2 regions of the Bacillus sp. FJAT-27231 genome follow, and region 1 is predicted to be linked to the other one. Evidence: riboswitches for the same ligand, from Rfam matches in the RefSeq annotation. Region 1 holds a riboswitch; the other holds the start of a gene.
The links. A riboswitch is a leader RNA that binds a small molecule or an ion and turns the genes downstream of it on or off. The one in region 1 is predicted to bind cyclic di-GMP.

Region 1 (16,007 bases):
GGATTTCTCGCAAAAGTACAACTTGGCAGAACGGTATCCCGAAAAGGTAAAAGAAATGGAAGAAAGGTGGGTAGAGGAAGCGGAGAAGTACAATGTCCTTCCTCTCGATGATAGGATGTTTCACAAAGGATATCAGGGTTTGCAGGAAGGAAGAACCCTCTTCACTTACTATCCAGGAATGGCTCATCTGCCCAGTGGTGCCGCTCCCAGAATGACTTTAACCTCTTATTCGATTACCATTCCCATTCTTCGCTTGAACACTACAGAAGAAGGCGTTTTAATTGCTTATGGAAGCCATTCGAGCGGTTATACGCTCTATATAAAGGATAACTACTTAATATACGAGTACAACTATGTAGGCACGGTTTATAAGGTGCGATCGTCTATAGAAGTACCGATTGGATTTTCGGTTATCCGTTTTGAATTTAAGAGAAAAAAGCTTATTCAGGGCATAGGAAAGCTTTATATTAATAACGAATTAGCAGGCATCGTTCATTTGGAGAGGACTCTGCCATTTGTCCTTTCAATTGAAGGGCTGGACATTGGGCGTGATCGCTTAACACCTGTCAGTCCTCATTATCCGGTGCCGGAGTTTCCTTTTACCGGGCAAATTAAGCAGGTGGATATTGAGCTGTTAGATGCGCCTGTAAAATCTCAGTCGTCTCACTGTGGAGGGAAACAACCTATTTATATACAGTTGAATGGCAGTATTATTTTACGGTAGAAGTCAGGTTGCGAAGGCAGTCCTTCGTGTTATACGGGGGCTGCTTAGAGTGCAATGACGAAATACAAAAGGGACTTGCTTTTAGATACAAGTCCCTTTTGTATTACACAACAGTTAAAAAAAGATAAGCATAACCGGTAGAATCCACGGCGTCAGGAAAAGCGTAATAAGAGCAGCCATAATCATGGATAAGCTCGAAATGGTTCCTGTAACCGAGCCAAACTCAAAGGCTTTTGATGTGCCAGCACCGTGTGCAGCCGTGCCAAGAAGCACTCCGCGGGCAATGTCATTCTCAATACGCAAAAGCTGGATTATCATTGGGCCAATCACAGAACCAAGCAACCCGGTCATGATGACGAACACAGCTGTAATAGCGGGCACGCCGCCAATGCTTTCAGAGACACCCATCGCGATAGGCGTAGTGACAGAGCGTGGGATGAGACTATCAACAATTTCTGTATTTAAATGCAGCATTTTGGCCATCGCCATGGATGAAATAATAGCGGTAACCGAGCCGGATAGTACGCTTAGTATAATTTCAGCTGCATGTTTTTTTAATATATTGAAATACTTATAGAGCGGCACAGCAAAAGCAATAGTAGCCGGCTCAAGCATCCGGCTTAGCCAGTGTGCGCCGGTATCATAGGCTTCATATGAAGTATGGGTGAGAAATAAGCCGCCGACAACGAGGACCGGCACGGTAAGCAAGGGAGACAAATATACTTTTGGTTTTCGTTTATAGCACCATTTGGCTCCCCAATACAAACAAATTGTCAATATAAGACTAAAGAGAGCAATCATGATAAATGTCTCTGTTCCTTTCTTTCTGCAATTTTTTTAGCCGTTAGACCTGTACAAGCCATGACGACAGCGGTGCTTAAAACAATCACTAATGTGACATACAGACCATCATCTATTAGTACATTTTTATATTTTATAATCCCAACAGCAGCTGGAATAAAGAATAATAATAGCTCTGCTAGCAGCCAATTTGCACCTAGCTCGATCCATTCCAGGCGAATGATTTTCGTTTGAAGCAGGATAAAAAGAATAAACATGCCTAAAATGCTGCCGGGTATGGGCAAATCGAGCCAGTTGACTAGCTGGGTCATACCTAGAGAAAAGGTGCATAAAAGGATTATTTGAAAGATGCTTTTAAGAAACATCACCATGCCATTTCCCCCTTTCAAAGAAAAGTGTACTTCATCTGCTCTCATAGGTAAAATGCATATATAGAATCTATAGCATTCTTTTTATCTATGATTAAAAAGGAGAAAAAAATGGATATCCGGCATTTGCAATATTTCTTAAAAGCTGCACAGTATAAGAGTTTTACGAAAGCCGCTCAGTCTCTGTATATTACACAGCCCACCATTAGCAAAATGATCAAAAGCATTGAAGAAGAATTGGGAGTAGAGTTATTTAACCGTTCTGGCAAACAGGTGGAATTAACAGATGCAGGACAAGTGATTTTCGCCCAAGCGCAAGACATTGTGAACTCCTTTGACAATTTATCAACGGAGCTGGATGACTTAATGAATTTGAAAAGGGGCCGTATTAGTATTGGGCTTCCTCCGATGATTGGATCGAGCTTTTTTCCTAAAGTGCTCGGGAAGTTTCGGGAGCAGTATCCTGATGTGACCATTCATCTTGTGGAAGATGGAGCGAAGAAAGTAGAAGCCGATGTAGAAAGCGGTCAGCTTGACATGGGAGTAGTGCTGTCGCCAACAAATGAGGCGCTGTTTCATTCATTTTCACTTGTAAAAGAAAAGCTAATGGTGCTTGTTCATCCTTCACACCCGTTAGCAGAAAAGGAAAAAGTCACCTTATCGGAATTGCAACAAGAATTTTTTGTTTTTTTTCGCAAAGATTTTGCCCTTCATGACCGAGTGATCGCAGAATGTGTACGAGTAGGATTTCATCCACAGGTCATATATGAAAGTTCACAATGGGATTTTATTAGTGAAATGGTGGCAGCCAATCTTGGTGTTGCTCTGCTCCCAGAGCCGATTTGCCGAGAACTGGATAAAGAGCGCATTCGGGTGCTGCCGCTTGTTGAACCGGTGATCCCATGGCATTTAGTCATGATTTGGCGTAAAGAGCGCTATCTGTCGTTTGCAGCACGTGAATGGCTGCGGTTTACTCAAGATTTATTTGAAAGAAGGCATGAGGGAGAACTTTAAATGCCTCTACGTTTCACAAGGGAAAAGTAGAGGCGGCAGCAAGCAGGCTTATTGGTGCTCTTCTAGTTCATTTAATGATACTGTTTGCTCTTGTTCCGGTTCAGTTAAAGGATAAATTCTAGCCGTTTCATTTTGTTCATCGACGTGTTGAATGTAAATGGGCATTCCTTGATAAGTAACGTCCATCATAACAGGTGAAGCGGCAATTTCTTTCGCACGCTGTGTATTCATCAACTGGCCTCCTTATCGGTATATTTCTCTTATAATATTGTCATTAAGCTGGTGATGTATTCTGTCGTGCTGATGAAGCAGCATGTTAAAATATAAACACAAAGCATTTGCTTCTAAAGGAAGAACAGATTAGCGAAATACAATTGAAAAAGGTGTTCATATGAAAGATTTTATTGTGGTTGGTGCAGGGATTTTAGGGGCCTCAACAGCTTATCACTTAGCAAAAGCAGGCGCCAATGTAACGGTCATAGATCGGCGGGATGCAGGACAGGCGACAGATGCGGCTGCCGGGATTATTTGTCCGTGGCTGTCCCAGCGGCGGAATAAAGCCTGGTACGCGCTCGTAAAAGGCGGGGCCGCGTACTATTCTTCACTGATTGAACAGCTTAAAAAAGATGGAGAAACAGAAACGGGGTATGAGCAAGTAGGAGCTATTAGCCTGCATACGGATGCTGAAAAGCTTGAGAAAATGGAAGAAAGGGCTCTGAAAAGGCGGAAAGATGCTCCAGAAATCGGCGAGGTTGGCCCTTTGACACCCACGGTCACCACTGAACTATTTCCGCCATTATCAACAGAATTTGCTTCTGTACATGTGAGCGGTGCTGCACGTGTGAACGGCCGGGCCTTACGAAATGCGCTTCTCCGGGCAGCACAGAAGCATGGTGCTGTATGTGTAAATGGTTCTGCGGAGCTGGAGCATACAGAAGGTCAAGTGACAGGTGTGCGGGTAAAAGATAAGGCATATGCAGCAGATTGCGTCATCTTGACAGCAGGAGCTTGGGGTGCTGAACTGCTGGCACCGCTTGGTTTGAATTTTCAAGTGACTTCACAAAAAGCGCAAATTGTTCATCTTCAACTGGAGGATACCGAAACGGCTAAATGGCCGGTCGTTATGCCGCCAAATGATCAATACATTCTCGCTTTCGACAAAGGCCGCGTCGTGATTGGCGCTACGCATGAAGAACATGAACATTTTGATCGGCGTGTGACAGCTGGCGGCTTACATGAAGTATTAGATAAAGCATTATCTGTTGCCCCCGGGCTAGCTGACGGTACATTTCTTGAAGCGCGTGTCGGCTTTCGTCCATTCACACCGGGCTTTCTGCCGATCATTGGCGAGGTACCAGGCTTTAAAAACCTTCTTCTCGCCAACGGACTGGGTGCCTCCGGTTTAACAGCCGGACCGTTTCTTGGCGCGCAGCTCGCTAAGCTGGCTCTTGGTGAAGAGGTTGACATTGATCTGCAGTTATATGATGTAGCGGGCGCGATCGGTTCCTGAACCGCTTTATTCGCCCGCATTAGCTGTTTATTATCCAAAATCTTCTTTTTTAAATTAACCAATCCCGGGTATAACACTAGTGACGAAGCAACCAGGGGAGGAAGAAGGATGAAGTGGAGAGGAAGAAGAGAAAGCACAAACGTTGAAGACCGGAGAGGCAGAGGCGGAGGAACACTTATTGGAGGAGGAATCGGCGGTTTAATTCTTTTACTCGTTTTTACCTTCCTCGGCGGTGATCCGACAGAACTGATGAACGGTCTGCAAACGGTTGATGATAATAATACTCCTTACGAAGAAACAGCAGCGGAAAAAGAGCGTTCAGAGTTTGTATCTGTCGTGCTAGCGGATACAGAGGATGTATGGTCAGATATTTTTAGGCAGGAAGGCTTAGTGTATAAAGAGCCGACGCTTGTCTTGTACACAAATAGTGTGCAGTCTGCCTGCGGAACATCTAGCGCGTCAGTGGGACCATTTTATTGTCCAGGTGACCAAAAGCTATACATTGACTTAAGTTTTTACGATGAGCTGCAGCAAAGATTTCACGCACCTGGGGATTTTGCGATGGCCTATGTCATTGCTCATGAGGTTGGTCATCACGTCCAGACGCTTCTTGGCACAAGCGACAAGATTATGCCGCTTCGCCAGCAGATGAGTGAGGAAGAGTTTAATAAATATCTCGTTCGTTTCGAACTGCAAGCCGACTATCTGGCTGGTGTTTGGGCTCATCATGCGCAAGGAATGGGCTTGCTGGAAGAAGGGGATCTTGAAGAAGCTTTAAATGCGGCCAGCGCTGTTGGGGATGATACTCTGCAAAAACAAGCGAGAGGCTATGTCGTTCCTGAAAGCTTTACACATGGAACCTCTGAACAAAGAAAACGCTGGTTTTATAAAGGCTTTCGTTCTGGCAGTTTAAAGGGTGGAGACACCTTTAATGCTCGTGATTTATAAAGAGATTGGACAGGGCTTATGAGATTAAGGAGAACTTCTCATAAGGCCTGTTTTATGATGCGATGAGCTGCTCTTTAATAAACGAAACTGGATCTCTAATATGGCTGAAGGTGTAATCTGCTTCTTCTAAGCCGATTCTAATCGCCACACCGGCTTCTCGCAGCATTGGTAATTCAGGATCAGAAAGCGTATGTTCTAAATCGAAGGCAAGCAGCTTATACATAGGAAGAACCCTCCTTTTTCGTATGCAACAGAATGTGGGAACGATTCCACAGTCGATAGTTTAGCATGATAAAAAGTTACTGTCATGGATTTGGATGGCTTTATTTTTGAAAAAAATGGAGAAACACCTTGCTCTTCTTTGTTTCAAAGCGGCTTTAATTGCGGTATAATATAATCTGCACATGATTTGACAACGTATTTGATTCGTTATATAAAGTCGTCACAAGCTCCGTATAGTTATTTTGAAAAAGTGTTGAAAAGCCAGTTTATTTTGCATTCATCATTTAATTCAGATTCAAATTGGAAAGAGAGTGTTTACGATGGGACGTAAATGGAACAACATTAAAGAAAAGAAAGCAGCAAAAGACGCTAACACAAGCCGTATATATGCTAAATTCGGACGTGAAATTTATGTAGCAGCGAGACGGGGAGAACCTGATCCTGAATCCAACCAAGCATTAAAGTTTGTGCTTGAGCGGGCAAAAACATACAACGTGCCTAGACATATTATTGATCGTGCCATTGAAAAAGCAAAGGGCGGATCAGATGAGACATATGATGAGCTTCGCTATGAAGGCTTTGGACCGAGCGGATCGATGGTTATTGTTGACGCTTTAACAAATAACGTAAACCGTACAGCATCAGAAGTGCGGGCAGCTTTTGGCAAGAATGGCGGCAATATGGGAGTAAGCGGATCCGTTGCCTATATGTTTGACGCTACGGCTGTTATCGGGGTAGAAGGCAAAACAGCTGATGAAGTACTAGAAATTTTAATGGAAGCAGATGTGGATGCACGCGACATTCTTGAAGAAGGCGACGCTGTCATCATCTACGCTGAACCTGATCAATTCCATGCCGTACAAGAAGCATTAAAGAGCGCTGGGATTACAGAATTTACAGTAGCTGAGCTGACCATGCTCGCACAAAATGAAGTGACGCTTCCAGAAGATGCAAAAGCTCAATTTGAAAAAATGATTGATGCTTTAGAAGACTTGGAAGACGTTCAACAAGTGTATCACAATGTAGATTTAGGTGAATAATGTAAAAAAGCAGACCTTTGTTTCCAGCAAAGATCTGCTTTTTTATTGCTTCTGAGGATAGATAGACTAATTAATGTTCTTTAATGGGTATTTAGTAATAGGTTAGTATAGCTAAAACTGTTGAAATTTATCATTTTATGATATATTATGAAATTGAAATTGATGTATAAACTGGAAATCTACTGAATCATATAAAAAGTAATTATCAAAGAGAAGATGGGGCTATGAACTATACTTCTAACTTGGGCATCTGAAGTATAGGGAGCGAGTGATGCAACCGACCAACACTTGTTGGTCTTTTTTGTTTTTTAACATGGTGAAGAAAGGGGATCTGATGTTTCTTAACCGTATAGTTCACTTATTTCAAATATCAAGCTTAAAGGGCAGGCTGCGATTTTGGTTCATCTGCTTTACGGTAGTGTTCGTTTTATTGGCCTCCATCCCTCTCGTCATAATAGAGAGAAGCCAAAAGCGAGAGGAAGCTAACGTTGCAATTGAGAAAACAATGAACTTGCAGCAATTAGTAATAGACAATTGGTTTGAGGATAGGTTAGCAGATATTAAATCTATCTCTGAACTCCCGACTGTAAAAGCAGGGGATATAGCAAAGATGGAGGGTGCATTAAAAGCAGTTGATAAAAATCACCCGGAGTTTAGCGGTATTGTATATGTGAATAAGAATGGAATAACAGAAGTTGATACGACAGGACTTATAGGATTGGATCTATCAGACCGGCCTTATTTTAAAGAGGCGAAAAAAGGCAAGATTTTCATTACAGATGTATTGATTGGCAGGCAGTCCAATAAGCCGATTATTATTTTTTCTGTTCCTGTATATAATGAGGCGGGGCATTTTCAGGGGCTAGTATTCGGACCAGTTCCAATCAAAACCATTAACAATATCATGAGGCAATATCAGGATAGTTCAAGGGAAACCTATTTGGTTGAAAGAAATGGTATGTTAATCAGCGAATCACGCCAAGGCAAAATAGGGAAAAATATTAAATCCGAAATATATAAACAAGCATTAGCGGGAAGTAACATTAAGAGTCAATTTTACACAGCCCCTAATGGTGAGACTGTACTAGGAGATTATAGATGGGTTCATGATAATCAGTGGCTTATTATTGGTGAAATAACAGAAAGTAAAATTTATGAGTCCTTTTACCACATGGTTATGATATTTTCTTTCGTTATTTTACTTGTGATTATAATAGGGTACATCTTAATGATTTGGGTATCTAACCAAGTAGAAGCCCCTATCCGGAAAGTATTAATAGGAACAAGAAAAATTGGCCAAGGAAATTATGAATATCGTTTAGATAAAACTTCTTATAAAGAGGATGCAAGAGAGCTTCAGGAACTCTGTGATAATTTCAATAGCATGGGTGAGTTGATTGAAAGTCATATAGACTCCATTGCAAAAAGTGAAGAGCGATTCCGGATGATTGCGGACTATTCAAGTGATGTGATTACGATACATGATTCATCCGGAAAGTATTTGTACGTATCACCAGCAGGAAAGGAAATATTGCAATATGAAGATGAAGAAGTGATAGGTCACGACAGTTACCTCTTTATTCATCCGGATGATATAGAAATGATAAAAGAAAACCATCAAATTTTATTCGATACTGGATATGTTGTCTCGACTTATCGAATTCGTAGAAAAGATGGGGAGTACATTTGGTTTGAGTCTTCTATTAAGAGTTTACAAGGGAAAGATCCAGAGGAACCTCAACTAATCGTAATATCCCGCAATATAACTGAAAGAAAATTGGCAGAGCAAAGACTCGAAGAAGCCAATAAAATTTTACATGATTTATCTGCCAAAGACGGATTAACAGGGGTGTGGAATCGCCGGACGTTTGATGAGAAATTAGAAATAGAGTGGAGCCGTGCGTTAAGAAATTCTACATCTTTTTCTCTGATCATGCTTGATATAGATTCTTTCAAAGCTTATAACGATACGTATGGCCATCAAGCAGGAGATGATTGCTTAAGAAAAGCAGCTGCGAAAATTAGTGACGTTGTGATAGAGTTTGGAGGCATGATCTTTAGGTATGGGGGAGAAGAGTTTAGTGTCGTCTTGCCAGAGACGGATCACGATGGCGTCCAGCGAGCAGCGGAAACGATTAGACATGCGGTAGAAGATTTGAAAATCCCGCATTCAGGTTCACAAATCAGCCAGTATGTCACGATCAGTTTAGGGACCGTAACCGTTATTCCAACAAAAGATGAACATACAAACCAGTTCATAGAGTTTGCAGATAAAGCTTTATATAAGGCTAAACAAGACGGCAGGAATCGCGTCAAGTCTTACAATGATCTTTCTAATTTACAAATCTGTGGAGAATAATCAAACGGCTCTAAAAAAGGAGCCGTTTTTTCATGGAATTGTTAAATCAGCAAAGTAAATGGTGCTCGGTTAGATGAAACGAATTGTAAACTTAAAGCCGCTTAACGTTTAAAAAATTGTAAAGAGTACGGATAAAACTATCTTGAATTTTAAAAATAGTTAGAATAAGATATATACTTATTATCGTTTTTAAGGGGCTGATTACCTACCATAAACAGATAAATGCATAAATAGATGAATGGTCTTATTCCGAAATAGAATGGGGGAAAGGTTGCGTGACTAAAACTAAAAAGGACTTCACCGATATCTTGCAGGTCATTCCTAAGGTTCTTCAAACGATATTGAATGTATCTCTCATTCTTCTTGCTATTATTTTATCTTTTTTATTAGTGAAGGAACTAATTGTTTTCGGTAATATTTTAGTCGAAAGCGGTACGAACGATTATAAGCTTTTTCTTGCGAATATCCTTATCTTCTTTCTATATTTTGAGTTTATCACGATGATTGTGAAATATTTCAAAGAAGACTATCATTTTCCGCTCAGATACTTTCTGTACATAGGTATTACGGCTATGATTCGGTTGATTATTGTAGATCACGATCATCCGATTAATACATTGCTATACTCGCTTGTCGTCTTAATTTTGATTATTGGCTATTTCATCATGAATCTCACACCGCACGAAAGACCGGAAGTAAGATGGTTTTTTAAAAAAGACACTCCAAAAGAGGAATAGAAGCAAGGACTGTTCGCAAGCGTTGGCTTCTGGAACAGTCCTTTTTTATGTACGGAGGTTGTTTCAAGAGAGGGAAGAAGGAACACCGTGTTATAATAGGTCGTTGATCTACAAAACTGTCAAATTGGTGTGGATGTATATGTTCTCGCAATCATTTTTACAATTAAACACGATCTTTATTAGTATTCTAATAGAAGCGATTCCCTTTGTGTTAATCGGCGTTTTCATTTCTGGCTTTATTCAGATGTTTATTACAGAGGAAATGATAGCAAAAGTTATACCAAAAAATCGTTTTCTAGCTGTCTTATCTGCGGCGTTTATCGGTGCTTTGTTCCCGGCCTGTGAGTGTGGCATTGTGCCCATTGTCCGCAGGCTGATTTTAAAGGGAGTCCCTTTGCATGCGGGCATTGCCTTTATGTTAACAGGGCCTGTCATCAATCCCATCGTTTTATTTTCAACCTATATTGCCTTTGGAAACCAATGGGACATGCCTTTATACCGCGGGGGTTTGTCATTTATCGTAGCGATTTTGGTTGGATCGATTATTTCGTGGCAATTTAGCGGGAACCAGCTTTTAGATAAAAGCTCCCTGCATACTCATTGTCATGCTCCAGGGAAGCAGACGTTTAGTAAAAAGTTTGTCGGCATGCTGCGTCATGCGATAGAGGAATTTTTCTCGGTCGGTAAATATTTAATTATCGGGGCATTCATTGCTGCAGCGATGCAAACCTATGTAAAAACCTCGACTCTGCTAGAAATCGGACAGACAGAAGCTGCTTCTCATCTTGTCATGATGGGCTTAGCCTTTGTTTTATCCCTTTGTTCAGAGGCAGATGCCTTTATTGCGTCCTCTTTTAGAAGCACATTTTCCACAGGTTCCTTAATTGCTTTTCTTGTTTTCGGAGCGATGGTAGACATTAAAAATCTTTTAATGATGCTAGGAACATTTAAAAAGCGCTTTGTCATGTATTTGATCGTCTATATTGCCATTTTTGTATTCATTGGTTCATTGTTAATTTAAAGGAGGGGATGGGATGTTTAGAGTTTATATATTATTGCTGTTTACTTTTTTCTTTTTTCATCTCCATGCTTCCGGTAACATTTCCAAATACATTAATATGAAATACGCTTATTTGTCTTATAGCGCTATTTTTATCTTTGCGCTGCTTACAGCTGTCCAGGCTTATGACTATTTCAGAGGAGATGGGGAATCGGCAGATGAACATGAATGTGACCATGATCACATTCATGAAAAGGAAAAGCCTTTTTATCAGCGTTGGCTTTTTTATCTTGTGTTTGTTTTTCCTTTAATATCGGGTTTGTTCTTTCCAATTGCTACACTTGATTCGACCATCGTTAAATCAAAGGGATTTTCATTCAAGCCAATGGAGCAAATAGAGGCGGCTGATCATTATGCCCAAACTCAATATTTGAAGCCTGATACGAGTATTTATTATGGAAAAGAGGGCTATGAGGAATTAATGGCGAAGGAGTTAGCCAAATATGTCTCTAAGCAGCACATTGTTCTGAATGACGACCAGTTTTTAAAAGGGATGGAAACGATCTATGATTTCCCTGGCGACTTTCTTGGAAAGGAAATTGAATTCGATGGTTTTGCCTTTCATGGTGAAAACACAGATAAGCGTCAACTGTTTGTTCTTCGCTTTGGTGTGATTCACTGTGTTGCCGATTCGGGTGCTTTTGGGATGCTCGTTCAATTTCCTAAAGGAAACAATCTTAGAGACGATGATTGGATACACGTAAAAGGCACATTATCATCGATGTATTATCAGCCGTTTAAATCAACGATCCCTGTTCTGCTTATAAAAGATTGGCATAGTATTGATAAGCCGAAAGATCCTTATGTTTATAGAGGCTACTAACGCCTATTCAGAGTATAGTCAAAGTCTATTTTAAATGTTCCAGGCTGGCCTGTCCGTGAGCGGGGAAGATGAGGAGCCCTTGCTTTTGTGTTAGATTGTAGATAAGAAGAGAAATAGAACAATCGGAAAGGATGGGTTCCATGGGACAATGTAACATTGATCATTCACATGAAGATGTCATTCAGAAGCTTGAAAGCCAACAGGCATTTATCTCTCCAAGCTTATATGAAACTCTGCATAATTTCCTGAAAACTGAGCATGCACAAGACACTTTGAATGAACTATTTCATTTATTAAAAAAATATGATTTAGCTTCTGAAGAAGAACAAGAAGCAAGAAATGTAAAGCTGAAACAGCTAGTACATGAATAAAAATCAAGATAGCCTGAAGCGGTCATAACGCCGCTTCAGGCTATTTTTTATAGTCAAAAAGGCAGGTTGTTTCAGGTTGATTCCTATAGGGTAAAAATGATTAATTCCGGAAGTATCTCTTTATTCTTTATAGCATGTTTATAAAAATTATAGTCATGAGGAGGCTGGCATGGACAGGAACATTTGGAGAAACCCTGTTTTTACAGTGTCGGCTGCGGTGATCCTGTTTTTGGTTCTATTAGGAGCCATTATGCCAAAAAGATTCGGCATCGTAGCTGGCAAGTTGTTTGACTTTACTACCATCAATTTTGGTTGGTTTTATCTGCTTGCCGTTTTTATTATTACGATCTTCTTGCTTGTATTAGCTACTAGCAAATATGGCGCCATTCGTTTAGGAGGGGAAAATGAGAAGCCAGAGTTTCCTTTCTTTACATGGGTGGCTATGCTCTTTTCTACCGGTCTTGGTGCTGGGCTCGTCTTCTGGGGAGTCGCTGAACCGATGAGTCACTTTTTTTCGCCGCCTTTTGCAGGAACGGAAGCTCAAACAGAGGAGGCTGCTAGAATTGCTATGGCCTACTCATTTTTCCATTGGGGAGTCAGTCAATGGTCTGTGTTTACAATGGTAGGATTGATGATTGGATTTATGCAGTTTCGCAGACAAAGAGACGGTTTGGTTTCGACAGCACTAGAGCCGATCACGGGGCACAAACCACTTGTTAAGAAGTCGATTGATTCTTTTGCCGTCATTGCTACTGTGATGGGCCTCGCTACATCAATTGGTCTTGGCGTGCTGCAAATAAACGGCGGGCTAAATGCGGTAATCGGAACACATAACTCCGTCTGGCTTCAGATGATTATCATTGGCCTCATGTTTGTGGCTTACATGTTATCCTCCACAACAGGTCTTCAAAAAGGAATCCGCTATTTAAGCAATATGAATTTTTGGCTTGCGCTTGGCTTACTTGTCTTTGTTTTTGCTGCTGGTCCTACACGGTTTATTTTGGAAACCTTTACATTGGCTATCGGCGATTATATTTCGAACTTTATTCAATACAGCTTACGGATGCAGCCTTATGAAGGGTCGGGCTGGGTACGCAAATGGACGATATTTTATTGGGCGTGGGTTATTGCCTGGTCACCTTTCGTCGGAGCCTTTGTAGCCCGGGTTTCAAGAGGGAGGACGATCCGGGAATACGTGATGGGGGTTATGATTATTCCGCCGGCTATTTCCTGTCTTTGGGTAGCTGTATTTGGCGGAACGGCTTTATGGTTTGATTTAAATAAGGGAACGGGTATAGCAAAAGCCGTGAATATGGATTTAACGTCGGCTCTTTTTAAGACGTTTGAGCATTTACCGTTAACCGGTATCTTGTCAGCACTTGCTATTTTATTAATCTTTACATTTTTAGTTACTTCTGCAGATTCTGCTACGTATATTTTGGCGAGCATGACGACATCCGGCAGTCTCACCCCGCCATTGTTTGCTAAGCTCGTTTGGGGTGTTCTGATGGCAGCCATTGCAGGTGTATTACTATATGCAGGCGGATTAGAAGCCTTACAGACTGCTTCTCTTATTTCGGCTTTGCCTTTTACGGTCCTTTTGCTGCTCATGATGGTTTCTTCAGCAAAGCTGATTAGAAAAGAACCGCTTCCGATTCGAAAAGCAGATTTACGGCGTTTTCGTCGTTTGGAGAAAGCAGCTAAACAAGGACATCAAACAAAAAGCAGAACTGCTGAATGACAAATAAAAACCGAGTAGATCGATAAATTAAAAAGCCCGGCAATTGGTCATTGCCGGGCTTTTTATATGGCAGCTATTCCATCATGTTCGCTACAATTTCATAAGAACGCAGCCGGTCTTCATGATAGAAAATCTGTGAATTTACAATAATTTCATTAGCATTTGTCTCTTCAAGGAAACTAGTTAGCTTTTGATTGACCATATCAGGCGTGCCGACAATGGTTGCCCGTGAATCAAGCGTTTTTTCAATAGCTGCACGCTCAAAAGGGCTCCACACGGCATCAATATCATCAATCGGCGGCTTTAACTGTGTCGGCTCTCCTCTTCTTAAGCTCAAAAATTGCTGTTGCTGGGAAGTGGCTAGCCATTGAGCCTTTTCTTCCGTGTCTGCGGCAATGATATTCACTCCAACCATCGCATAGGGTTCTTTCAAGACATGGGAAGGTTTGAAGTGATCGCGATAAATTTTTAAAGCCGGCAATGTATACTCCGATGCAAAGTGGCTTGCAAAGGCAAAAGGAAGGCCTTTCTCAGCAGCAAGGCGGGCACTGAAATCACTTGAGCCAAGCAGCCAGATCGGTATATTCAAGCCTTCCCCAGGAAACGAACGCACACGAGCGGACGGGTTTACCTCAAAGTAGGCTTGAAGCTCGTCTAACTGTAACGGAAAATCTTCGACGCGGCTGTGAAGGGTGCGCCGCAGGGCAAAAGCGGTTGCTTGGTCACTGCCCGGGGCGCGGCCAATCCCAAGGTCGATTCGCCCAGGGTATAAGGATTCGAGCGTTCCGAATTGTTCTGCTATCACAAGTGTGGCGTGGTTAGGGAGCATAATACCTCCTGAGCCGACACGAATCCGCTTAGTCGCTCCGGCGATATGGCCAATAATGACAGAGGTGGCGGAACTAGCGATACCCGGCATATTATGATGCTCGGCTAGCCAGTAACGATGGAATCCCCATTTTTCTGTATGTTGAGCTAGGTCGGTACTATTCTTAAAAGACTGTTCTGCGTGGCTCCCTTCTGTAATCGGAGCTAGATCTAGTACGGATAAAGGAATACCCTGAAAGTGTTTTGTTTGAATGGCAGTCATATTTTCCCCTCCTTATGGGCTCTGCACTAAGCAATGATACAAGGTTTAGAGGCAATCTTCCAGTGAATTGCCTATGGGGGCAGCGATTGGCTAATGTAACAGGGGGGATAATAAAATAAAGAAAATGGCCAATATAACAGTAGTTTTAGATAATAAAATGGAAAAACGGCTAATATCCTGTCTTTTTCAGCTGTTTGCTAATAAAAAGAACTGATTTAACAACCTGTCAAACAGGCATTAAATCAGTTCTTGAAAAATAATCGTTAGGCTCTTACCATCTTAATTCTGCCAATTTGAGATAAGTTAGCCACGCCGGAAAGGGAGAGAGAAATTTCGGTTTCGCGGACAAAATCCTCGATCACTTTTTCTACACCTTGCTGTCCGTGAGCAGCTAAGCCGTAAAGAAATGGGCGCCCAATGAGCACAGCGTCTGCGCCTAGAGCAAGAGCCTTCACGGCATCGGTGCCGCGTCGGATGCCGCTGTCAAATAAAACCGGTATTCTTTTTTGAACAGTTTCAGCAATGGAAGGAAGCGCATCAAGGGCACCGATAACGCCATCGAGCTGCCGTCCTCCGTGATTAGAAACGATGATGCCATCTACACCATATTCCAATGCCGTTTGGGCATCTTCTGGGTGTAAAATGCCCTTTAATAAAATAGGCAAGTTTGTTCTTTCCTTTAATTTGGCGATATGTCTCCAATGAAGAGACAAGGTTTGAATGTTTTCTAGTATGGAGGCGACAATAGTATCATCATCTTGGCTTTTTAGTGCCTTCATAAATGCTGGATCACTTACATAATTTGCTTTCCCCAAGCCTTTGGTGAGCGGAGAAAACTCACTGCGAATATCTGTCTCACGGAAGCCTGTTCTAACTGTATCTACCGTCACAACAATCGCCTCATAGCCTGCTTTTTCTGCTCTTTCTACCATGCTAAAGGAGATTTCCTCATTATTCGACCAGTAAAGCTGAAACCATTTAGAACCTGTCGGGGCAGCGGCAGCTACTTCCTCGATTGAATGGCTCGCGACAGTACTTAATACGAAAGGAACATTTAAATTGGCAGCTGCTTTCACAGAGGCAAGTTCGCCTTCCGGATGAGCCAGCTTTTGCATACCAATAGGTGCCAATAAAAATGGCGTCTTATACGTCCGGCCAAATAACGTGACGCTCATATCTCCACTCGATACATCACTCAG
Region 2 (16,007 bases), 1.8 Mb from region 1:
CTTCGGTGCAGATTATCCGTTTTTGCCAAAGGAGCAATATTTAAGTTTTGAAGAGATTATTCGTGTTGTCCAGGCTGCAACAGAACTGGGAGTAGAGAAAGTCAGACTAACGGGGGGCGAGCCGTTACTTAGGAAAAACTTGCCTGAGCTCATCTATGGTTTGTACACTAAAACGGCTATCAAAGATATTGCCTTAACAACGAATGGCGTCTTCCTGCCGAAATATGCAAAAGAGCTGAAAACGGCTGGTTTGGAACGAGTGAATATTAGTATGGATGCAATTGATGATGCGATTTTTAAAAGAATGAATGGCCGCTCCGTCAGTGTAAAAACCGTCTTAAAAGGCATTGAAGCAGCCAAAACAGCTGGTTTGGGTATAAAGGTCAACATGGTCGTCAAAAAAGGTGTCAATGAAGAACAAATATTGCCAATGGCCGCTCACTTCAAGGAGGAAGGCATTCCGCTTCGATTTATTGAATTTATGGACGTTGGAAGTACGAATGGCTGGCAGCTCTCTTCTGTTGTATCTAAAAGAGAAATTGTTGAGCTCATTAACAGCCGGTTTCCAATAGAGCCTGCTGATGAAGCGTATTACGGAGAAGTGGCAAGCCGTTTTCACTATAAAGATGGCAGTGGTGAGTTTGGTGTCATTTCTTCTGTAACCGAGTCATTTTGCTCTACATGTACGCGAGCAAGGGTATCAGCAGATGGAAAGCTGTATACTTGTTTGTTTGCGGCAAAAGGTACGGACTTAAAGCCTGTTCTTCGTTCTTCAGGATCAATAGAGGAAGTGAAGCAATTTATTGCTTCTGTTTGGCACAAAAGAACAGATCGTTATTCTGATGAACGAACAGAAGAAACCGCTAAAAACCGGCCGAAAATTGAGATGTCCTATATTGGCGGTTAAGGAAGAAAGGAAGTGATCTCCATGAGTGAAAGACAAGTACATGCTCATAAAGAACAAGCAGCAAAGCATGTTGTTTGCCAGATCATCACAGTTAGTGATACGCGTACAGAAGAAACGGACAAGAGCGGAAAAAAGATTAAAGAGCTCCTGCTTCATAATGGCCATTCCGTCGGGTACTATCAAATCATACCTGATGACAAAGCGAGGATTGAAGAGTTAGTTCGCCAAGGAATTGAAGATGCTGACATTGAAGCTGTGATACTTAATGGGGGCACTGGTATTGCCAAGCGGGATGTGACGATTGAAGCTGTCACGCCTTTATTTGAAAAAGAGCTGAAGGGATTTGGAGAATTGTTCCGTTACCTTAGTTACACAGAAGACATCGGGTCAGCGGCTCTTATGTCTCGGGCTGTAGCTGGAGTCGCTGAAAAGACGGTTATTTTTTCACTTCCGGGCTCGACCGGGGCTGTTGCTCTCGGAATGGAGAAGTTAATTTTGCGTGAGATCGGTCATATTGTAACGGAACTTAATAAAAATCAATAAATCGTCTTGCCTGTCAAAGAGCTAAAGGATCCTTTTACTCTTTGACAGGCTTTTTCTTTATTAAGACGAGTATGCTCAATTGGTTTAATGGTGTCCCTAAAGAAGGATGAGCTGTTGCTATCCTTCTTTTTTTATGCCAAATTGGCGGGCGGAAAATTTTTCACACTAAGGGAATTTCCGCAGGAAGATGGGGACTTTCCCTGATAGGCTGCTAACTGGCTTTTATATATGATAAAAGCATAATAAAAATCATTTAATTGGGAATGTAAGAGGGTCGGGGGGATAAAATGGATGAACTAATAGATAAAAGTCGTCCGGGACAATATGTTGTTTTTGCAATTAATAAGCAGCTTTGTGCCCTTTCTATAGAGGAAGTGATGGAGATTATCCGCATTCAGCCGATCACCGATGTACCGGAAGTAAACGATTATATTGCAGGCGTTATTAATCTGCGAGGAAATATTATTCCTGTTGTTAACTTACGGAAACGTTATGGGATGGAAGCTGTATCTTTTCAGAAGAAAACAAGAATTATTATTGTGAATGATACGACAGGGGATATTGGTTTAATTGTCGATGAGGTTGCGATGGTGACTTATGTGGAAGAAGAGAATTTAGAGCCGCCGCTTGATGTATTTAATTCCATTGAAAAAGAATGTTTTAACGGATTTGTTAAACGTGAAGGCCAGCTGATTGGCATTCTTAATCTGAAAAATGTCCTTTATCCGGCAATAAGCAAGGAGGTGTAAAGAATGGATATGGATATGTCTCTCTATCTAGGGGCGTTCTTAGATGAAGTAGATGAACAAATACAAATTCTTGAGGAAGAAGTATTAAACCTTGAGCAGGATGGAGAAAATCTTGATACGATTCAACGAATTTTTCGATCAGCGCATACGTTGAAAGGCTCTTCAGCCGCTATGGGATTTGACAAGATGAAGGAGCTAACCCATAAGGTTGAGAATGTGTTTGATTTAATTCGTAATCAGCAATTAAAAGTGAATACAGAAATTATCAACCTTATTTTTGAATCAATTGATGCGATTAAGCAACTAAAGGAAGCCATTTTAAACGGTACGCTTGATGAAGCGGACGTCTCGGATTTAACGGGGCGCCTTGAACAAGTAAAAACAAATGCAGATGAGAGTGAGACAAAGAACAAACCGGCACAAGAAACCGCAAAGAGTTCGTCAGAGGACGTTATATACCCAGATGTAAAGTTTGATCAATATCAAGAAGAGATTGTGAAAAAAGCATTTGATATGAATATGAATGTGGTGGCCGTGTATGTCTCCATTAACGAAAAAGCTATGCTGAAATCGGTGCGTGCTTTTTTAATTCACAATAATTTAAAAGAAATTGGCGAGATTGTCGCTTCTTATCCAGAAGCGGAAGTGATTGAAAATGAAGAAGCCTTTACTGGGAATCTCGTTTACCTCGTCGTGACAGAGTCAAAAAATCAGGATGTATTTAAAGCGATCCAAGGTATTTCGGATATTCAGGCTATTCATTTAACTGATGTAACGAAGAACAATCTTAATAGTTTCTTAGAAGGGAAGAAGCTAGAGGTAACTGGACGGAAGAAGATGGAAGAAACCAATCAAACACCGGTCCGGGCAGATGCAAAAGTGAAAGTGCAGCAAACAGTTCGGGTGGATGTCGACCGCCTTGAGAATCTCCTTAATCTTGTCGGCGAATTAGTCATCGGACAGACAAGGTTGGCTGACATTAAAAGCCGGTTTGAAAGCCGTTATCCGAATGATGCGGATGTAGAAAACTTCCAGGAAGCAACGAATAACCTTAGGCAAATTGTGAGTGAGCTCCAGGAAGGAATGATGAAAACCCGGATGCTGCCGATTGAACAATTGTTTAACCGTTTTCCACGTATGGTTCGGGATATTTCACAAAAAGCCAATAAAGACATCGAATTTATTTTAGAAGGAAAAGAAACGGAGCTTGATCGAAATTTAATTGAAGAAATTGCTGATCCTATTATTCACTTGCTTAGAAACTCGCTTGACCATGGCATTGAATCCCCTGAAGAAAGGGAACGGATCGGTAAACCTCGAAAAGGAACGGTTCGCCTGAAAGCAGCCCATGAGGAAAATCATATCGTCATTTCTATTTCGGATGACGGAAGAGGAATCGATGCTGAAAAAATTAAACAGTCAGCTGTTAAAAAGAACATGATCACAGTGGAGGAAGCGGAGCGCATCAGTCCTAAAGACGCTGTTTTTCTCATTTTTAAATCAGGGGTTTCTACGGCGAAAGCGATTACCGATATTTCAGGGCGCGGCGTTGGAATGGATATTGTGCGCAGCCATATCGAAAAGCTAAACGGCATGATCGATATTGAAACAGAAGTTGGACAAGGAACGACATTCATCATTAAATTGCCGCTTACGTTGGCGATTATTCGTTCACTGCTCGTTCAAATGGGAGAAAAACAATTTGCGGTGCCACTGGCTAATGTCCAGGAGATTATCCGGCTCGATAAAGATAAAATTCAAACCATTCAAAACAGAGAAGTTGGTGTTGTTCGGGGCCGTGTCCTGCCTCTTATCCGTCTGCATCGGCGATTAAAAGCTAGTGAGGATACACTCTTACGAAAGAAAAGGCTTTTTGTAGTCGTCATCGGTTTAGCAGAAAAAAGAGTTGGCATCGTGATTGATAAACCACTTGGCAACAGAGAAATTGTCATTAAGCCGCTTGGACAATATATCGGTATGCCGAAGTATATTGCTGGCGCCACGATTATGGGAGACGGAAGTGTGGCGCTCATTTTAGATGCGGGAGCGATCGTATACGAGGAAGGAACGGCAGAACCATCAGGTCATGGTGCTATCGAGAAAATGGCAAAGAAACAATCAGAGCAAACGATTCAGCTAGCAACCTTTAAACTCGGCAATGAAGAATACGGACTGCCTGTCGATCAAGTAAAGGATATCATTACCGTGCCTGAACTTACACCAGCTATGAACTCACCGTTTTCCATTATTGGCATGATGAACTTAAGAGGAAACATTATGCCTGTTATGGATCTGCGCCGGCGCCTTCATCTTGCAGAAGGCCAATTGACGAGAAAATCAAGAGTAATTGTCACTGAAACAGCAGAAACACCGATTGGCCTGCTCGTTGATCAGGTTGTTCAAGTAATGAAAGTAAATAAAGAAACAACGGAGAAAGCAGCCACTCAAGAAAACAAGCCGGATGATCGTTACATCCAAAGCGTTTGTAATTTGGGAGAACGGCTTGTTATTCTGCTCCATCTTTCCTCTTTGTTTAACATAGAAGAATTAACAGAGAGTACCCTATTACAACAAGTGAAGGAGAAATAATTATGTCATGGCTTAAAAATGCCCATATAGCTAAAAAGATTATTACACTGATTGCGACTTCCTTATTATTTATTATCGCCGTCGGCGGTTTTGGTTATTATAACATGTCACAAATGGCTGACCGTTCAAACACCCTTTATCAAGACCGGTTGCTGCCAATAAAATGGATTAATGACTTACGTGCACAAACACGTGCAAATGAAGCACTTGTAAAAGAATATATCTTAGTGAAGGATCAACAAAAGGAACAAGCTATTTTAGATGAAATTCAGAAGCGTTACAAGAACATTGAAAAAGATCTATCACTTTATAAAAAAACGAATTTAATGGACTATGAAACAGAGCGATTACCTCAAATTGATGAAGAATTAAAGCAAATTCAGGAGAAACGCCAGCAATTATATGCTCTAAAAGCTAAAAGTGGACCAGACGCAGCTTTTCGTTATTATGAACAGAATTTAAAGCAGCTGCTTAATGACCTAAATGTTACCTTACAAGAGCTGGCTGACTACAACGCCTCTTCTGCTGAAAAATTAGTTAATGAAATTAATAGCAAGGAAAAGACTACTTCTATTTTCATGGTGATCGTCATTCTGGCTTCTGCCGTTATTGCATTGATGTTGGGATTAACGATTTCTCGGATAATTACAGCGCCAATGAAAGATATGGTTGAAAAAATGGCGAAAGCTAAAGAAGGGGACTTGGCCGTCCAAAGCGATTATCAATCAAAGGATGAAATTGGCGAATTAGTCCAATCATTTAATCAAATGATCGCTGGAATGAGAACAGCTATTGCAGAAGTAAATGAGAGTGCTTCTAACCTTGCTGCCAATGCAGAAGAAATTTCTGCGAGTACAGAAGAAGTTGCAACAGGTACACAGCAGCAAGCGCATGATGCCGGAACGTCTGCTGACATGGTTACTGAAATGGCCACAGCGGTACAAGCGGTTTCCAGAAACACAGAAGACGCAGCTAATCTTTCTGAAAAAACACTAGAGGCAGCTCAAGATGGTGAAAAAGTGATCAATGAAACGATCACTGGCATGGAGCAAATTAATGCCAGTATTCAAGACTTGGCTGACAAATCAGTTCAAATTGGTGAAATTATTGAAGTGATCGACGATATTGCCGAGCAAACGAATTTGTTAGCTTTAAACGCGGCGATTGAAGCAGCACGTGCAGGTGAAGCAGGAAAAGGATTTGCAGTAGTCGCTGATGAGGTTCGCAAACTGGCAGAACGAAGTGGGACAGCAACAAAAGAAATTTCTGAACTTATCGTTACGATTCAGGAAAATACAAAACGTTCAGTTGAAGCGGTTGACAGTGGCAATGATAAAGCAGTCCAAGCAGGGGAAACCTTCGGAACGATCTTATCACTTGTAAAAGAAAATGCATCGAAGGTAATTGAAATTGCTTCTGCAAGCGAGGAACAAGCGGCGCAAGCACAAGAAGTTCTGTTGTCTGTGCAAAACATTGCCGCGGTTTCTGAAGAAGCAGCAGCCAGTGTTCAAGAAACGGCTTCTACGGCAGCGGACTTGGCAAGCATGGCAGAGAGCCTTAATCACCTAGCTGCTAAGTTCAAAATTTAGTGAGAGACTTGAAAGGAAGAAGAGAATGAGTCTCCAGTTTAATTGTATAGAAATGCCAATCAAAACAGAGAAAGATGTATGGGAAGCAATGAAAAGAAACGATCAGTTGGCGGAAAAACTTGGTTTTCCGCCAACTGTCCAAATCATGCTTCGACTCGCTCTCGAAGAAGCAGCCGTTAACTCCCTCGAATATGGGAGAGGATCAAGTCACGAATCTGTATATCTCAGCTGGAACGTCGATAACCACACGATTAGAATTTCCTTAAAGCAAAAAGGAAGCCGCTTTTGTATTGGAAAAAAAGAAGAGGTGAATGTGTCTTCTTGTGGAAGAGGGCTTCAATTAATAGTAAATATTATGGATAAAGTCTGGCTGGATGAAAAAGAAGGCTATGTCATTTTTCATATGCAGAAAAGTCGTCATTAAGGGGGAGAAAGAGTGAAAATAGAAAGCTTTAATCGTATACAAGTGTTGCATTGGGAAGAAGACATTACGTTAAAGAATATTGAGCTGTTCCGGGCCGCTATGCTGAAATTTACGGCAGGATCGGCAGATTATTTTGTTCTTGATCTAAAGCCAATACAGTACATTAATAGTGCTGGACTTGGAATCATAGCTGAAAGTGTCATGAATATGCGTAAGCAGCAAAAGGATATGGCGATTTCAGGGATTGGCCAGTCCATTGAAGAAATTTTTGTAATTGTAAAGTTCACAGCGTTTATTAAATTGTTTCCTGATATAGAAGCAGCTATTAACTTTTTTGAGGCAGCTCAAAATGACAATCCCTCCATTTGCTAGCTCTGGGAAAGGGGAGGGAGCAGCAATGAAGCGTACGAAACCCTTGACGGCCTCTTTATCAGAAGCGAGTGAATTTTTGGCTGATCGGCTTTTCCAAAGCATCATGGAAGGCGTGATGGTGACAAACGTTGAAGGAAAGATCCTGTTTATTAATCCAGCATTCACTGAAATTACCGGTTTTGATAAAGAAGTAATTGGTTTAACACCGAGAGTGATTCGGTCTGGGAAACATAGTGAGGCTTTTTATAAAAATATATGGGACTCAATCGCTCGACATGGTCAATGGAAAGGAGAAATTTGGAACAAGCGAAAAGATGGCCAGTTTTATGTTCAGTGGACAACAATAACAGTGATCAAGGACGAGAAAGGGAAACCGCTTTTTTATGCTTCTGTCTTTACGGATATTTCAGCCAAAAAAGAAGCCGAGCAACAACTCCAAGAAGATTTAAGGTTAGCTCGTAAAGTGCAAAAAGAGCTGTTAAGCCAGCCAATCAGAAATCAAGATATTAATATTACAGGGGCTTATTTGCCTTCAACAATGATTGGCGGTGACCTGTACGTCTGGTACCAGCTGAATGAGCATGAATATAGCCTATTCGTACTGGATGTCATGGGACATGGCATTACTTCTGCTTTGTTAGCTGTTTCTATCCGTTCGCTTCTTCGATCTGTTTTATACGAAACAGTGAAACCCGCTAATGTGTTAGAAAAAATGAACAGCCATGTTTATAGTTTATTTAAATCCCAGCAAGCAACGTTACGCACGTATTTTATTTCGGGGATTTATGTTCACATTGACACAGCCTCAAAACAGATAAGGTATGCGTCAGCTGGTCATCCACCCGGACTATTTATTGACTATACAGGCGATGTGACAGAATTAGAGAGTAGTTGTCCTCCATTAGGAATGATAGAGCAGATCGAAGTGAAGGAAGGACAGTTTGATTATGAAGGAAGAGCAGTGCTAGTTTTATATACAGATGGCTTGATCGAGCATGGGGAACAGACGGTAGGAGCAGCTATTGAGGAATTAAAAAAGATGGTCAGACAGCATTGTCACTTGGAATCAGAACAGATTATTTGTCAATTGCTCAAAGAAAAAAAATACTCCCGAAATCCGAACACTTTTGAGGATGACATAACGATCGTGACGGCCATTCTCTATTAACTTAATTTGACCAATAGTCGGTCTAATGTCACAACCTATCCGCCTTCTGCTTATTGACTTATTGGGCATATAGTTCTATGATAATCGTATAAAGATCATGGACTTATTTTACATATTGCCTTTAAAGTGGAAGCGATGAATAGTCATTTGTATGTGGGCACTTGAATGGCTTGGAGCGAGTAGTGCAACCGACTCTTTTTTAGAGTCGGTTTTTTGCTTGCCTTATAGATAAATATAGAATAGAAAAGAGAGATCTGCCATGCCTAAATATTCCCTTTTGAATAATCCTGATAACAGGGAAAGTGAACAGTTCGAGGTGGTTTTAAAAGAACTGACAGATGTTAAATATGCGCTTGATCAGTCTGCTATCGTAGCCATAACGGATCAGCAAGGAAAGATTTTGTACGTAAACGAGCAATTTTCTAAGATTTCAAAGTACAGCGAGGAAGAATTGCTGGGACAGGATCACCGAATTTTAAATTCCGGCTATCATCCTAGCTCCTTTTTTAAAGAGATGTGGGCAACAATTGGGACCGGCCGTATTTGGAGGGGAGAGGTAAGGAATCGAGCAAAGGATGGTTCTTTTTATTGGGTCGATACGACGATCGTGCCTTTTCTAAATGAGAATGGGAAGCCTTATCAGTATGTGTCTATACGAAACGATGTTAGCAGCCGCAAACAAATAGAGGAAGAATTAAGAGAGAGCGAAGAAAAGTATCGTCTTATTACAGAGCATTCATCTGATTTAGTTGCGGTGATTGATAAACAAGGGAACTATCGATACGTTTCCCCTTCCCATTCTTGCTTGGTTGGTTACGATCTAGATGTATTAGCATCGGGACAGTTGTTTCAATATGTACACGAAAGAGATCGTAAGCAGCTTTCAGCGAAGCTAGATAAGCTTGCTGCGAAAAAGAAAATTTCTGTTCAGCTTGAATTTCGTATACGAACAATTCGCAACGAGTATAAGTACATGGAAACAAAAATTAGCCCTATCTTTAAAAACGGAGAAATTGAAAGCTTCGTATTAGCGATGAGGGATGTAACGGAACGAAAAGAATCAGAGCAAATGGTTTATCATTTAGCTTATCATGATACGTTGACAGATCTTCCGAATCGCCGGCTCTTCATGCAGCAGCTGCGAAAAGAAATAGAACGGGCAAAAAAAACCTCATCCCAGTTTGCTGTGATGTTTCTTGATTTAGATCGTTTTAAATTTGTCAACGATTCATGGGGCCATGAAACGGGTGATTTCATTTTGACAGAAGCGGCCCGTCTTATTAAAAAGTCCGTTCGTACAACCGATTTAATCGCCCGCTTAGGCGGCGATGAATTCACGATTTTGCTGAGAGATGTTCAGAACACGGAAGAACTTGAGCGGTTAGCCAAAAGAATTCAATCCAACTTTCAAAAGCCGTTAAAGGTCGCAGAGCAGCAATATACCCTTTCCTGCAGTATAGGCATCGCTCGTTTTCCGGAGCATGGAGAGCAGCCGGATGAGCTGTTAAATAAGGCGGACTCCGCCCTTTATTTTGTAAAAGAACGAGGACGCAACGGATACGCTCTGTTTAAAACTGAAATGGAAGAAAAATCATTAGAGCGGATTTTACTAGAAAATGAGATGAGAAAAGCTATTGAACTCGAGCAATTTCATATTGATTACCAGCCTAAAATGGACATTACCAATAACGAGGTCATTGGAATGGAAGCACTTGTCCGCTGGCATCATCCAGAGCTTGGGCGCATTCCTCCCAATAAATTTATTCCGCTGGCTGAGGAAACTGGCTTGATCCTTCCTCTTGGGGAATGGGTGCTCCGCCATGGGTGCAAACAAAATAAAGAATGGCAGCTTAAAGGCTATAAACCGTTGAGAATATCTATTAATATGTCTGTCCGCCAACTGGCCCATCCAAACATCGTGGGAAAAATTCAAGAGATTTTAACAGAAATAGAGCTGGACCCAGAGCTGCTGGAGCTTGAGGTGACAGAAAGTGTATTTGCGGATTTCGATCATGCGGCAGATACTTTACAGCAGCTTAGAGATTTAGGGATTCATATTTCGATTGATGATTTTGGCACCGGGTATAGTTCATTTAGCTATATTAAGTACTTACCTGTCGATACGTTAAAAATTGATGCTTCTTTCATTCGCGATATTCACCATAATGAAGAAAGTCAGGCAATTGTGCAAGCTGTCCTGACCCTAGCACGGACACTTGGCATGAATGTTATTGCTGAGGGAGTGGAAAGCAAAGAGCAATTAGCTATACTGCATGAGGACGGCTGTAATCAGGGGCAAGGATTTTTGTTTAGTAAGCCGCTGTCTGGCCAAGATTTTGAAACATATTTAATGGAAGCCCAAAAAAAGCAGGAGAGTAACGATTAGATTAATAAATTTTAAATAAATTCAGGGGAAATGAATACACTGATGCTTTAGCAAATGGCAGAATGAGTCGATAAAAAGTGAATTATCTGTGATGGCTTATAAGGTTCGCATGCTAGCCAAACGTATAAAGAAATCTAAAGGTGTATACCTCAGGATAGAGGAGAGGAGCGTTTGTCTTTGAGTCAACTAGCAACGAAAAATGGATTTTGGAAAGTAAATAGAGGGGGAGTCATTATGCCCCTTTTGTTCTTAATTCCTGTCTTGTTTTTTCGCGAACCATTATTTGCTGTTTTTAAAGAGCAGAACTATATCACGCTTCATTTAATTTTTGAAATTTTTATCATTGCCTCCTCCTTTACAATCGCTATTCAGGCATGGATGGTCTTTCCACACATTATGTCGAATCAGCGATTGTGGCTGGGAGCGCTCTTCTTTTCCATTAGTTTGCTGGAAGTCCTTCATACGATCACTTATAAAGGAATGCCATTCTTTTTAATAGAAAGCACGCCTTATACAGCTACTTGGTTTTATATGGTTTCACGGCTGACGCAAGCTTTAGGACTATTTTTAATTATTATATCGACGGAAAAGCAAGTAAACTCAAAGTATCGGTGGCTGGCCTATAGTTTTGCTTTCATTTATTTCTTGAGTTGGACGGCTATTATTTATCATCCCGCCAAGCTCCTGCCTGAATTAGTGGTAGAAGGGACAGGCACTACAGTGATAAAGAACAGCCTGCAATATACGGCCATTGTGCTGCAATGTCTCTGTATTGTTTTTTTAATTAAGAATTTTAAAGAGGCAAAAAATCGCAATTTTATGATGATCGTTGCTTCTCTTTACTTAATGATTGGTGATTCGATGTTCACTTCTTATAAAAGTGTATACGATATTGCTAATTTTATCGGCCATTTATTTCAGCTGCTAGGTTTTTATTTTTTGTTAAGAGCGTTGTACTATACAGCGGTAGAAGAACCGTTTCAACTGTTAAAACAGGCGGAACAACGATTAAGGAAATCCGAGGAGTCTCTTCATTACATGGCTTATCATGATGAATTGACGAAATTACCGAACTTTCGTTATTTTAAAGAGAAGCTGGCCGAATTGCTAAAACGGGAGCCGCAAGAGAAGACAGCCATTCTTATTATTGAAATTGACCGCTTTGATGCGATGAATGAGTCGCTCGGCCATTCCTTTAGCGATTTAATTTTGCAATCTGTTGCGGCCCGATTGCAGGAGGCCGATTTTCATAATGGATTTCTTGGAAAGATGAGAGGGAAGGAATTCACACTTTTTTTCAAGTCGATAAAAGATAAAGAGGAAGCAGCAACTATTTGTCGAAAGCTCCAAAAGTTGATGGCAGAGCCTTTTCGAATCCAGCATTTACAGCTGAATATTACCTTGAATATGGGAATTGCCTTATATCCGGAACATGGGAAAAATGTAGATGAACTTTTAAAGCATGCGCAGGTTGCTAAGTTTGAAGCACAAAATGAGTTCAGCCGTTATGCGTTTTATCATGATGATATGGACGAGCAGCTGATGGACCGATTAGTATTAGAGCATGATTTACATAAAGCACTTGATAAGGGAGAGCTGTACCTTTACTATCAGCCACAGGTGAATTTGCATGAAGGACGTATTGTTTCGCTAGAGGCATTAATTCGTTGGAAGCATCCGGAGAGAGGATGGGTATCCCCAGGGGAATTTATACCGATTGCTGAAGAAACTGGACTCATCGTGCCAATTGGAGAATGGGTGCTTAAAACGGCTTGTAAGCAGCTGAAACACTGGCATAATCAAGGCTTCTCTGACTTAAGCGTCGCTGTAAATCTATCTACCCGGCAGTTTTTCCAGCGGAATCTCGTTGATTTAGTAGAAGACAGCTTGAAAAAAGCAGATCTGCCGCCGCGCTATTTAGAATTAGAAATTACAGAAAGCATGACGATGAATGTTAGTTATGCAACTGATATTTTAGCGGAATTAAAGCAGTTAGGTGTACGCATTGCCATAGATGATTTTGGAACCGGCTATTCCTCCTTGTATTACTTGAAAGACTTACCGATTGACTGTGTAAAAATCGATCGTTCATTCGTTCGTCATGTCCGGACAAATAAACATGACGCTGCCTTGATTGCGATGATTATCTCGATTGCCAAACATCTAGAACTAACCGTTATAGCTGAAGGGGTGGAACAATTTGACCAGCTTGAATTTCTTTGGGAAGAGCACTGTCATCAAGTGCAGGGATACCTTTTTAGCCCGCCAGCTTCTTCGAAAAGATTAAGTGCTGAGTTCGAGGAGCTGCAACAGCAATCCAAAATATATTGTGATCAATTAAAGCATGTACAAGCAGGAAATAGATAAAGCGAATAAGACCTCTGGCTACTAGGTGTGAATCATTAACAGCAAGTAGCTAGGGGATTTTTGTGTTAAAAAGATCAGGACTGTCCAGCTACAAAAGAAAGTGGCCTGGTCCTAATATAAAGTCATTGATACTAGTATTGAATGGTTATTTTCTTGTACGGTGGATAGGACTTTTACAAGATTTATGCGTTTGCTGACCATGACAAAGCATTCTTTGTTTATTATCAAAGCGTAAAAATTATGATATTGTTTTTAGATAGCCATTCTATTTGACCAAGAGGAATAGGCAGTATAAGTGAAAAGTCTCAATAGCTTGTGGAGAAATACTTTACTTTGCTGCTTTTGAATTCCATTCATGAACCAAAAGCTGGTTCGCTTTCGGTTTGTGCACTAGGAAAGACGCATGTTGATGAGTCTGCAAAAAAATCAATAACCCAATATAATAGGAACTAATTTTAAAAAATGAAATGGTACAATAAAAGCATGTTCCTCTTTAAGCGGATACTCGAGCAGCCGATCTGCTCATACATAGACACTTTTACACTAACTAGATAGGAGGAAAAAAGGTGAAGATCGATGTAGAAAGCTTTAAAGGCTTATCTGATTTTGACAACGTATTAATTGTCGATGCGAACGGAATGGTCATTTTCTATGACTTGGCCGATTTAAATATATTAAAAGAGCTTGATCTAAGACCTGAAAACTTTTTAGGAAAACATATCACTTCTTTCTATAAAGATTTAACAAATGAAAATAGCACATTGATGACTGTACTGAGAAGCGGAGTGCCGCTTTGCAACGTTAAGCAAGAGATGACAACAAACAAAGGGAATGCGTTCGTATCAGTTAACTCGACTTATCCGATTAAAGAAGGGGATCAAATTATCGGGGCTGTTGAGTTTTCAAAGCACTTTTTTGATAAGAAAAACATTCAGCATCTTGATAAATACGCGCGTCATAAAGTGTATCGTAAAAATGACACCATTTATACGATTGATGACATCATTACAGCAAATCCTAAAATGACCGCGATCAAACAAAAAATTGAAAAAATTTCCAAAACCGACTCGACAGTTTTAATTCATGGGAGAACAGGGACAGGAAAAGAAGTCATCGCCCAGGCAATTCACAATTTAAGTGACCGGTACAGCCACTCCTTCGTTTCTCTAAATTGCGGAGCAGTCCCGGCTAATCTGCTAGAAAGCACGTTGTTTGGCACAACGAAAGGGAGTTTTACGGGATCCGAAGACAAACCCGGTTTGTTTGAACAGGCCGAGGGAGGCACCCTGTTTTTAGATGAAATCAATTCTTTAGAGCTTAGCCTTCAAGTAAAGCTTTTAAAAGCAATAGAGGAAAAGTCGATTAGAAGGATCGGCGGCAAAAAAAATATCAGGTTAGATATTAGAGTCATTTCTGCTACGAACGAAGATCCTGATTTACTGCTTTCTGAAAAAAGGATGCGGGAAGATTTGTATTATCGGCTGGGAGTCGTACAACTTGATCTGCCCAGCTTAAAGGAACGGCAGGAGGATATCGAAGTATTGCTCCAGCATTATATTGAGTTTTATAACAATAACATGAACATTTTTATCGATGAAGTCGATCAGGAAGTGATTGATTGCTTTAAAGCATATAATTGGCCGGGGAATATTAGAGAATTAAAAAACGCGGTAGAAACTGCTTTTAATCATGCAAGTGACCATCGTATTACGATTGAAGATATACCGAGAAGAATTAGGGAGTATCAGATGGCTGCTCCTGTAAATCCTGTCATGAACAGTATGATCAGCTCTTTACGGGAAGCTGTGGAAGACTATGAAAAAAAGATTATTGAAAATGAATTAGAACAAACAAATGGTGTTATTGCTCAAGCGGCAAGAAGATTAGGGCTTTCCAAACAATCTTTAAAATATAAGATGGACAAATATAGACTGCGGTAAAAAAGTTTTTACGAAAGAGGGATAAATTTTTCCCTCTTTTTTTGCTTTTTTAATGAACTTTTTTCTTGCCAGCCAGTTTGAAAAATAATATCTGGCTTTATCCTTGCGGGTAAATAGGGCGTTTAATACGATTCATGAGGGAGATTTTTATTTTTTGGCACGAAAATTGCATGATAAAAATAATGATGAGTCTTTTTTACGCTTTCAATTTTGGCTGTCCTAAGCAAAATGCCAAACAATAAAACGATTGAATGAAAGCGGATAACTTCATGACTAAAAACAAATGAATGAATCAGCTGGCAGAGGAAAGCTATCCAATCGCCAAGAGAACGCATCTTAGAATTTTATTGTAGGAAGGAACATGATAAGCATGAATAACCAATATGAAACGACTTTTATAAATGGCAAGATCTTCACATCTAATCCCAATCAGCCATATGCAAGCGCTATGAAAGTACAGGATGGAAAGATTACATGGATCGGAAACGGAGAAGAGATTGAACAATGCAAAGGAAATGTCATTGATCTTCAAGGCCGACGAGTGCTTCCTGGTTTCATTGATGCCCATCTTCACCCCTGGCATTTAGCAATGTATTCTAAACAAATTGCGGCTCTTCCTCCGAATGTACATTCTATTGCCGAATTGATTGAACAAATTCGTGAGAGACGTAAAAGTTTAAAAGAAGGCCAATGGATTGAATGCTGGGGATACGATGAAGGGAAATTAGCAGAAGGCCGGATGCCGACGCGGTGGGATCTAGACGAAGCAGCTCCAGACGTTCCTGTCATCGCCAGCCGTTCATGTGTTCACATTGCTACAGTAAATAGCAAAGTATTAGAAATGGCTGGCATTACAAAGGATACACCAAATCCTCCAGGCGGACAAATTGATAAAGATGAAAACGGTGAACCAACAGGAGTTTTACGGGAAAATGCGAGAGAAATAGTATTTAAACTGATGCCTGTTCAAACA

Region 2: linked by a shared signal. The riboswitch ahead of AC623_RS10185 (bifunctional diguanylate cyclase/phosphodiesterase) and the one ahead of AC623_RS21640 (diguanylate cyclase domain-containing protein) in region 1 are both predicted to bind cyclic di-GMP.

What each region holds. Positions count from the first base shown of each region.
Region 1 covers NZ_LFZU01000001.1:4,022,846-4,038,852, reverse strand. Annotated here, with positions in the region: gene AC623_RS19310 (arylsulfatase) at 1-724, shown strand, start outside; gene AC623_RS19305 (CidB/LrgB family autolysis modulator) at 839-1,525, opposite strand; gene AC623_RS19300 (CidA/LrgA family protein) at 1,522-1,896, opposite strand; gene cidR (cidABC operon transcriptional activator CidR) at 2,005-2,907, shown strand; gene AC623_RS19290 (small acid-soluble spore protein H) at 2,956-3,138, opposite strand; gene AC623_RS19285 (NAD(P)/FAD-dependent oxidoreductase) at 3,299-4,417, shown strand; gene ypfJ (KPN_02809 family neutral zinc metallopeptidase) at 4,526-5,365, shown strand; gene AC623_RS21645 (hypothetical protein) at 5,418-5,588, opposite strand; gene AC623_RS19275 (YebC/PmpR family DNA-binding transcriptional regulator) at 5,908-6,627, shown strand; cyclic di-GMP riboswitch class II at 6,837-6,919, shown strand; gene AC623_RS21640 (diguanylate cyclase domain-containing protein) at 6,962-8,986, shown strand; gene psiE (phosphate-starvation-inducible protein PsiE) at 9,262-9,723, shown strand; gene AC623_RS19260 (permease) at 9,863-10,744, shown strand; gene AC623_RS19255 (TIGR03943 family putative permease subunit) at 10,758-11,606, shown strand; gene AC623_RS19250 (hypothetical protein) at 11,747-11,977, shown strand; gene AC623_RS19245 (BCCT family transporter) at 12,147-13,718, shown strand; gene AC623_RS19240 (LLM class flavin-dependent oxidoreductase) at 13,792-14,808, opposite strand; gene AC623_RS19235 (alpha-hydroxy-acid oxidizing protein) at 15,072-16,007, opposite strand, start outside.
Region 2 covers NZ_LFZU01000001.1:2,173,053-2,189,059, reverse strand. Annotated here, with positions in the region: gene moaA (GTP 3',8-cyclase MoaA) at 1-907, shown strand, start outside; gene AC623_RS10220 (MogA/MoaB family molybdenum cofactor biosynthesis protein) at 929-1,450, shown strand; gene AC623_RS10215 (chemotaxis protein CheW) at 1,738-2,199, shown strand; gene AC623_RS10210 (chemotaxis protein CheW) at 2,203-4,788, shown strand; partial or broken gene AC623_RS22310 (MCP four helix bundle domain-containing protein) at 4,791-5,558, shown strand; gene AC623_RS22305 (methyl-accepting chemotaxis protein) at 5,556-6,377, shown strand; gene AC623_RS10200 (ATP-binding protein) at 6,403-6,801, shown strand; gene AC623_RS10195 (STAS domain-containing protein) at 6,814-7,173, shown strand; gene AC623_RS10190 (SpoIIE family protein phosphatase) at 7,199-8,341, shown strand; cyclic di-GMP riboswitch class II at 8,461-8,544, shown strand; gene AC623_RS10185 (bifunctional diguanylate cyclase/phosphodiesterase) at 8,601-10,727, shown strand; gene AC623_RS10180 (bifunctional diguanylate cyclase/phosphodiesterase) at 10,905-13,094, shown strand; gene AC623_RS10175 (sigma-54 interaction domain-containing protein) at 13,661-15,034, shown strand; gene AC623_RS10170 (amidohydrolase) at 15,405-16,007, shown strand, end outside.